DNA from 2 places in the Gracilibacillus sp. HCP3S3_G5_2 genome. Region 2 is predicted to be linked to the other one. Evidence: riboswitches for the same ligand, from Rfam matches in the RefSeq annotation. Region 2 holds a riboswitch; the other holds the start of a gene.
The links. A riboswitch is a leader RNA that binds a small molecule or an ion and turns the genes downstream of it on or off. The one in region 2 is predicted to bind S-adenosylmethionine.
Positions count from the first base shown of each region.

Region 1: linked by a shared signal. The riboswitch ahead of ACTNEP_RS08000 (phosphoadenylyl-sulfate reductase) and the one ahead of ACTNEP_RS07350 (bifunctional homocysteine S-methyltransferase/methylenetetrahydrofolate reductase) in region 2 are both predicted to bind S-adenosylmethionine.

Region 1 covers NZ_JBQHXU010000004.1:192,835-197,271, reverse strand. Annotated here, with positions in the region: gene cysI (assimilatory sulfite reductase (NADPH) hemoprotein subunit) at 1-389, opposite strand, end outside; gene ACTNEP_RS08005 (assimilatory sulfite reductase (NADPH) flavoprotein subunit) at 402-2,198, opposite strand; gene ACTNEP_RS08000 (phosphoadenylyl-sulfate reductase) at 2,256-2,984, opposite strand; SAM riboswitch class I at 3,056-3,169, opposite strand; gene ACTNEP_RS07995 (aldo/keto reductase family protein) at 3,276-4,220, opposite strand.
Region 2 covers NZ_JBQHXU010000004.1:38,847-43,283, forward strand. Annotated here, with positions in the region: gene ACTNEP_RS07330 (bifunctional metallophosphatase/5'-nucleotidase) at 1-286, opposite strand, end outside; gene ACTNEP_RS07335 (DNA alkylation repair protein) at 1,047-1,757, shown strand; partial or broken gene ACTNEP_RS07340 (short-chain dehydrogenase) at 1,802-1,948, shown strand; gene ACTNEP_RS07345 (nitroreductase family protein) at 2,099-2,665, opposite strand; SAM riboswitch class I at 2,836-2,940, shown strand; gene ACTNEP_RS07350 (bifunctional homocysteine S-methyltransferase/methylenetetrahydrofolate reductase) at 3,024-4,437, shown strand, end outside.

The DNA of each region.
Region 1 (4,437 bases), 150 kb from region 2:
TTAATCGTTTTAATTGTCTCTTTTAGATTCCATTTTAATATTCCGTGCAGTTGAAAAGCTTGACGAGTTGTCAGTTTAATCGTATGATCGCCATATTTTTGAGCTAGCTCATCTGTTGTTAGCCATTGCTTAGGAGTTGCGACACCACCTGGAATTGCGATACGAAGCATGAACTGGTAGGCAGGTTCCAGCTTTTGTTTCCGTCGTTCATCTCTAATATCGCGATCATCCTGCTGATAGCTTCCATGAAACTTTAATAGTTTTGTATCATCGTCGGAAATCGAAGCGGTAATTGGGTCTTGTAACCCTTCTTTAATGGTGCCTCTTAGAAAACGGCTTTCTTCTTTTAGCTTTTCGATCGGGTCCAGTTTATTTGGATCGTTTACCATTTTTGTTCCCCCTTAATACACATCACGTTGATATCTCTTTTCTTGTTTTAATTTATTAACATATTCTTTTGCGTCTTCTTCACTAAGGTTTCCTTCTTGGCTAATAATCGAGAGTATAGTTTCGTGCACATCTTTTGCCATTCTTTTTTCATCACCACAAACATAAAGATGTGCACCAGCCTCGATCCATTCAAATAATTCTTTTGCTTTCTCTTGCATGCGATGTTGCACATATATTTTTTGTTCCGTATCCCTTGAGAAGGCAACGTCCATTTTCGTTAGGTAACCTTGCTTTAACCAATTTTGCCAATCAACTTGGTACAAAAAGTCAGTGCGGAAATGTTGATCACCAAAGAAAAGCCATGTTTTTCCTTTTAATTCCAACTCTTCCCGTTCTTCGATATAACCTCTAAATGGTGCTACTCCCGTACCAGGCCCAATCATAATCACCGGTGTTTCCTCATCCATTGGGAATTTGAAATTCGGATTTTTGTGTACATAGACATTCAACTGGTCACCTGGTTTAATGCGGTCCGCAATTTCTCCTGAGCATACACCACTTCGCTCACGACCATGTGTGTTGTATCTTACTGTTGCCACTGTCAGATGAACTTCATCAGGATTTGCTTGATAACTGCTGGAAATAGAATATTGTCTAGCAGGAATTTTTCTTAAAAAATGCATAATAGATGTTGGATCTAGTTGCTTTGGTGGGAAGTCGATAATTAAATCTAATAAATCACGTCCATCCATATAAGCTTTGCTTTTTTCTGCATCCTTAACTAATTCATGTAGTTTTTCGTTATCGAAATAATTGCTTGCTTTTTCTAACATGCCTTTCGTAATTCTCGTAATCTCAAAAATCGAGGTGAGGGCTTCTTGCACCGAACGAATTTCTCCTTGTTTATTAATCGGTATTGTCTGTTCAGCATTCCATTTCAGTTCGTCAATAACTGCCCTGACTAAAACAGGGTCATTCTTTGGAAAAATTGCTAAGCAATCTCCTGGTTCATAACTGAGATGAGAACCTTCCAAAGAAATTTCGATATGTCGAGTTTCTTTGTTGGATCCTTTGCCGCTAAGAACGATATTGTCTAATACTTCAGCAGTATAAGGATTGTTCTTAGAATAAATTGGCTGTTCAGCTGGTGTGGGACTGGTTGCAGCTGTATTCACCGAATTTCCGGCATCTTTTTTTAGCACAGTCAGTACATCTGAGATCCATTCTTCAGCGGGTTCATCATAATCGACATCACAGTCAACCCGAGGATGTATTCTGGTAGCGCCTAATTCTTCTAATCGTTTATCAAATTCCTTGCCTGTTTGACAGAAATACTCATAGGACTCATCGCCAAGTGACAAAACGGAAAAGTTTACCTTTTCAAGCTTTGGTGCCTTACGGCTGTGCAAATATTCATGGAATTGAATCGCATTATCAGGAGGATCTCCTTCACCGTGTGTTGCTGTGATAATGAGTAAATCTTCTACCTCTTTTAGTTTCTTTGGCTTAAAGTCATCCATGCTAGAAACTGTAACATCCCTCTGGATATCTTTTAGCTGGTTAGCTAGCTGTTCTGCTAGTGCTTGACTATTACCTGTTTCTGATCCGTATAAAATGGTGACGGTACGGGTTTCCACTTGAGCAGGTGCTGGCTGTTCAGCCGTTGTCACGGTTTGTGATGATTGGGAAGCGGCTAAATATCCAGCGAGCCAATTTTTTTGTGCATCTGTCAGTGTTGGTAGAATCTGATTCAATATTTCCGTCTGTTTTTCATCAAACGGACTGTTTACCACTTGTAATGTCAACATTTTCACCTCTTTTAATTAATCCGATAGACTTACTTGCATTTGGTGATAAAAAAATAGTTACTTTGATGATGGTGGAGTAGCATGTAAACCACATTCCGTTTTTTGAAAGTTAGCCCATCTCCCTGAACGCTCATCGTTAGCATCTGTAACTGGTGATGTACACGGGATACAGCCGATACTTGGGTAGTTTTGGTCATGCAGCTTGTTGTATGGTAATTGATGCTTTTCGATATATTCCCAAACATCCTCCCAAGTCCAATAAATTAAGGGACATACCTTAATGGAGTGGAAACGCTCATCCTTGTTAAGGAAATCTGTGTTTGCTCTTGTGGGTGATTGTGCTCTTCTTAACCCCGAAATCCATGCGGTAGCTCCGCTAAGTGCTTCTTCTAAAGGCTTTACTTTTCTGATATAACAGCATTGGTCTGGATTTCGGCTCCATAATGCTGAACCATATTGCTCTCGTTGTTCGTCTACCGTGAGGGAAGGTTTCTTCATTTCGATATCTAATAAAGGATATCGTTGTTTGACTTTCTCAATCAGGTCATAGGTTTCTTGAAAATGTAGGCCAGTGTCTAAAAATACTAAACTAGCATCTGGTTTCACCTTAGCGATCATGTCAATTAAAACCATGCTTTCCGCTCCAAAACTACAAGCATAGACCAAAGACTTTCCATACGTTTGATATGCCCATTCTAAAATTTTCTGTGCTCCTTTTGTCGGATCTTGAGGGTCAGGTGTCTCTCCGTTTAATGGACTTTCATAATAATTTTCATAAGTCAGCATGTATAGCTTCCTCCTCATTAAAAAAACCTTCTTATCAAAAGATAAGAAGGTAAGCAATGTGTATTTCTCCCTTCTTATCTTTCGGTTCAGCATATGCTGTTCCGCAGGATTTGGCACAGTGTTACGCTAGCGAACCTGTTGCCGAGGATTCACAGGGCCTGCCCCTCCACCTCTCTGGATAAGAATTCCATTTATGTTCGTTACTACCATAGTATACACAAATAATGGAAAAGTCAATGTCTTTTTGAAAAAACTGTAAAAAATAATACCAAGTTACTAGGTTTTTATTGATTACCGTTGTAATATATTTTCTATCTGTTCAATTGTATCTGGAGAAAGTTTTACACCAGCTGCTTTTGCGTTTTCTTCAATCTGAGCAGGTTTACTTGCACCGATAAGGGCACTTGATACATTATCTTGGCGTAAAATCCAGGCAATCGCTAATTGTGCTAATGAAAGGTTTTCGGTAGCTGCGATTTCCTGCAATGCCTCGACCTTTTCCAAGTTTTTCTCTGTTAATACTCGTGATAGATCTAAATTATCTTGAGCAGCTCGACTATCTTTTGGAATAGCCTCTCCTTTTTTATATTTTCCTGTTAGAACACCTTGAGCAAGGGGAGAGAAAACCACTTGGCCAATTCCATGCTTTTTACTTACAGGGATGACTTCTTTCTCGATATACCGATGAAGCATGCTATAGTTTGGCTGATTGACAACAATGCGATCTAACAGCTTTTGGTCAGCAAGGTGAATAGCTTCTGTCATTTGTTCGGCAGTCCATTCGCTGACTCCGATGTATAATACTTTCCCTTGGCGAACAAGATCATCTAATGCACGTAATGTTTCTTCTAATGGTGTATCAGGGTGGTAACGGTGGCAGTAGTAAATATCGACATAATCGAGGCCTAACCGCTGTAGGCTGGCGTCGCATTGCTCCATAATATGTTTACGTGAAAGACCTTGATCATTTGGTCCATCTCCCATTTTTCCAAATACCTTTGTAGCAAGGACATAGGAGCTGCGGGGATATTTTCTTAATGCTTTTCCAACAATTTTTTCTGCTTCGCCACGCATATAGACATTGGCTGTATCAAAAAAATTAATCCCGAGATCATAGGCTTTATCAATGGAAGCTTCTGCATTCTTTTCCTCGACATAGCCACCATATGTAAGCCAGCTACCTAAACTAATTTCGCTTACTTTCAGACCTGTTTTTCCTAAATGACGATATTCCATGTTTTACAACCTCCTGTTATTAAGCGTTTTCATCATTATAATAAATGGAGAGAGGAGAAGCGAATAATTTGTTTGGTGTTTGTTATGGAGATCACGAAGAAAAGAAGGTAGTGGTCTAGCTTGGAGCAAAATACGTAAGCATAGTGTTATTATTGTAGGGTGAATGAACCCAATGGAAGGAGAATTTAGTTGCTTGTTCGAACGCTTTTGACATGTG
Region 2 (4,437 bases):
TAAACTCATGATTCCCTATAACGGCAAGGTCATAGTTTAATTGATTGGCAACCTTTATCACTGGACTTGGTTGATCAGGTTGCTTTTTGGCAAAGTAATAGGTAAAGGGACTTCCTTGTATAAAATCGCCGTTATCAATTAGGATGGTATCGGTTTTCTCCTGAATTTTTTTTATAATAGTCGCCGTTTTTGCTAACCCTATAGGAACTTCCTGATCGTTACGATAATTCGTCGGCATGATATAACCGTGTACATCACTAGTTACACAAATCGAAACTCTCTTCATATTGACCCTCCTAAACTCTATTTATCTAACATTATAACGTTCTCTAATAGAATCAGGAAAAAGTTTACATAATCTTAACTAAGCTTTAACACCATCTTTTCATTTATTTGTTATATTATAAGTGTTTCAAATTGAGCAATGCTGCAAAGATTGCTTTCTCAAAATGATAGCCCCTTTTTCTTTTGGCCGATGAAATATTTCATCGGCTTTTTTTTGGTTTAATCGATAGATTTACCCTACCCACACCAATCACTTGTCCATTCTAATGATCTGGTTGGCAGTAGATAGATACAGCGAACTATGAAAAATCTCATTAGTATAGCCTTCTTCCATTCTATTTTTTGGTAAGTGGTATAATACGCTTTGGCAGAATACTTCGCTTTCCGTGGGCTCGACTTGATGTCGACAGAGCAGTTCCTACTGTACGGGTTGGATCGACCCAAGAGCGCGTCACAGCAGTTCCAGATGGAGTGTCTCACTAACCTTTACCGGACAGGACGCTTCTTTCATAACGGAAAACCGACATTCATGACTTACTCGAAACGACATTCGATAGTGATCCTCGAATTGGCTCCTTCGTCTTTGTACGAGTGTATTGTTGTGGAAACGGACCAACCTGAGCAAATCAAGCAGCAGTTGATGGATCATTGTCCACATTTATTTTAAAGAAGGATTTCCTGATTTACAGCAACCTAAAAGAAATATGGAGATCGTTAATATGCTATACTACTATTCACCAACCGAAAGGAGTTTTGAAATCATGGACAATCATACTGCTGAACGCTTTATACATGCGTTACAGCAACACCAAAACGAAGCGGAAATCGAAAAAATGAAGAAGTTTTTTAAAGGTTCTGATAAAAACACGAAGGCCTTAGGTCTAAACATGCGTACTGTATTCCAAATTGCAAAACAATTTATGAATATGCCTTTAAAAGAAATCGAGTTGCTTTTGGAAAGTGATTATTATGAAGTGAGAATGGGTGCCGTGAGCATTATGGATTTTCAGGCTAAGACGAAGAAACTCCCCGACGACCATAGACAAGCATTATACGAACTTTACGTTGGAAGGCATGATCGAATCAACAACTGGGACTTCGTCGATCGTGCCGCTCCTTCTGTCGTTGGAAACTATTTGCTCGATAAACCAAAGGATAAGCTGTACGAGATGGCACACTCCTCTAATATTTGGGAGCGAAGAACAGCGATTGTAAGTACCTATAGCTTTATCAAAAAAGGAAACCTCGAGGACACCTTTGCCATCGCTGAAATACTAGTAAACGATCCGGAGGAATTGATCAATAAGGCAGTTGGCAGTTTCATTCGTGAAGCAGGTAAAAAAGACGAAGACAAGCTAAAATCTTTCCTGAATAAGCACGCTCGCACCATGTCTAGAGTCACATTAAGATACGCTATAGAGAAGTTTGATAAAAGTACAAAGGACTACTACTTAAATTTAAAGAAGAGTTAGCACTATGATGAAATCGACCATTAGAGGAAGAGAGGTAGCTAATGATGAAATCTTTATCAGGGAAAGTAGCGTTAGTTGCTGGAGGAACCCGAGGCGCAGGCAGAGGCATCGCAATTGAGTTAGGAGCAGCAGGAGCAACCGTCTACGTGACTGGCCGTACAACACGGATGAGCCCCTCAGAGTACAATCAAGCCTGCAGATGCTAAGGGGTACCGGTAGTATTCCTTATAGGAAAATGACAATCATTTTTGTAACATTGGAAATATGTTCTAATTGCACCGTTTATCTGTTCTGTTCTTTACAGCAAAAAAACGCATCGGGATTCAAGCAGTCCGATGCGTTTACTCTATAACGGTGATTCTTTCTTTAGCTGATCTTCTTGGAATTGGAGATAGGTTTTTGGCTGGGTAGCCTACCTGTATTTGTCCTACTACTCTTTCATTCTCTTGTAAGCCGATCAATTCTGCAGTTTCTTGACAGAAAGCAAGCTTTCCTGTCTTCCAAAAAACACTTAACCCTTTTTCCCATGCCAGTAAACTGAAGTTCTGAATTAAACAACTGGAAGAAGCATAATCCTCTTCTCTTAATTTTTCCTGTGGGTGCAAGCTATTAATAACAAAAAAGATAAACGGCACATTCATTATTTTGTGGTAGGCATTATCACTTACTATTTTTAATTCTTCGTCTGAATTGCTGTTCGTTTTGGAAAGGGCGACTTGACGGTTGATTTCCGCCAATTTTTCTTTTGCTTCACCTTGTATAAAAACAAAACGCCATGGTTCTGTCATTTTATGATTTGGCACCCATATAGCTGTTTCAAGCAATTCTTCTATTAAATCTACTCGTACCTCTTTATCCTGATATGCAGATATTGAGCGACGTTCTATAATAAGTTGTTGTAAATTCATGAACACGCCTTCTTTCTTATTGATAATCATTTTCAACTAGGTTCATCATACCATAATCGGGGATAGAGTCAAGTCAAGGTGAAGTTTTATACCATCAATTTCCAATTTGTAGTTGAAATAAATTTCCTTTTATTGTAAAATGCTAAAGAATGTTACTAATTAAATAGTTTTTCTTATCCAGAGAGGTGGAGGGACTGGCCCGATGATACCTCAGCAACCGTCTGTACTGACAAGGTGCTAATTCCAGCAAGCAATAAGTGCTTGAAAGATGAGATGTTTATTATTCTAATTAATCTCCGTCTTTCTATAGCCGGAGATTTTTTATGTTTAAAAATTATCATGGAAAAGAGGTGAAAAAATGGCGGATTTCCTCCATACATTACAGAAAAGAATAATGATTGCAGATGGAGCAATGGGTACTCTACTGTACGCTCATGGTGTTGATCGATGTTTCGAGTCCTACAACACTACTCATCCTAATCAAATCCTCCAAGTTCATCAAACCTATATGGATGCCGGAGCAGAAGTTATTCAAACCAACACATATGGAGCCAATTATATTAAATTGTCACGTTATGGTTTGGAGGACCAAGTACATGAGTTAAATACAAAGGCGGTTCAACTTGCCAAGATAGCAGCTGGAAATGAAGCATTTGTTTTAGGAACAATCGGGGGAATTAGAGGGATACAAAAATTAGTCGCTTCGAAGAAAGACATTGTCCGTAGCTTTAAAGAACAACTATTTTCACTGTTATTGGAAGGGGTCAATGGCTTATTACTTGAAACATACTATGACTTTGAAGAAATAAAACAAGTATTAAAGATTGCTAGGCAAGAAACAGATTTACCGATTATCGCCAATGTCTCGATGCATGAGCCAGGTATCATGGAAAATGGGATTCCACTTGCCATTGCTTTAAAAGCATTAGAAGAAATTGGTGCAGATGTTGTTGGCGTAAATTGTCATCTCGGTCCTCACTATATGATCAAAGCATTAGAATCCGTTCCACTTCTTGAGAAGGCTTACTTAGCTGCCTATCCAAATGCGAGTCTACCTTCCTATCAAAACGGAAAATTAGTATACAGCCAGTACAGCCACTACTTTGAACAATGTGCGAAGGAATTCCGTGATCAAGGTGTGCGTTTAATTGGTGGGTGCTGTGGTACAACACCTGAACACATTCGAGCTTTGAAAGATGGTATTAGTGGGTTAAAACCGATTAAACAAAAGAAGGTTAAACAAATTACGTTCACTCATACTGCTAAGAAACCACAACCTCCCCTGCAAACAACATTAGCGGAAAAAGCTCGAAAACGACACACTGTCATTGTTGAATTAGATACACCTAAACATTTAGACACAGACGCATTTCTAGATGGCGTATTTGCACTGGAAAGTGTCGGGGTAGATGCAATTACATTAGCTGATAATTCCTTAGCTTCACCACGTATTAGTAATGTTGCAATGGCAGTAAAAATGAAGCAAGCAGGTTGTCAAGTAGCACCACTTATCCATTTGACATGTCGAGACCGCAATTTAATCGGACTTCAGTCCCATTTACTAGGTCTTCACACTCTAGGCTTTCATGAGATTTTGGCTATTACAGGAGATCCGACACGAATTGGCGGTTTTCCTGGTTCGTCATCTGTTTTTGATGTAACCTCTACCGAATTAACACGATTGATTAAACAACAATGCAACCAGGGTCTGTCTTTTTCCGGCAACTCTTTAAAAACAAATACGCGCTTTCAAGTAGCTGCCGCATTAAACC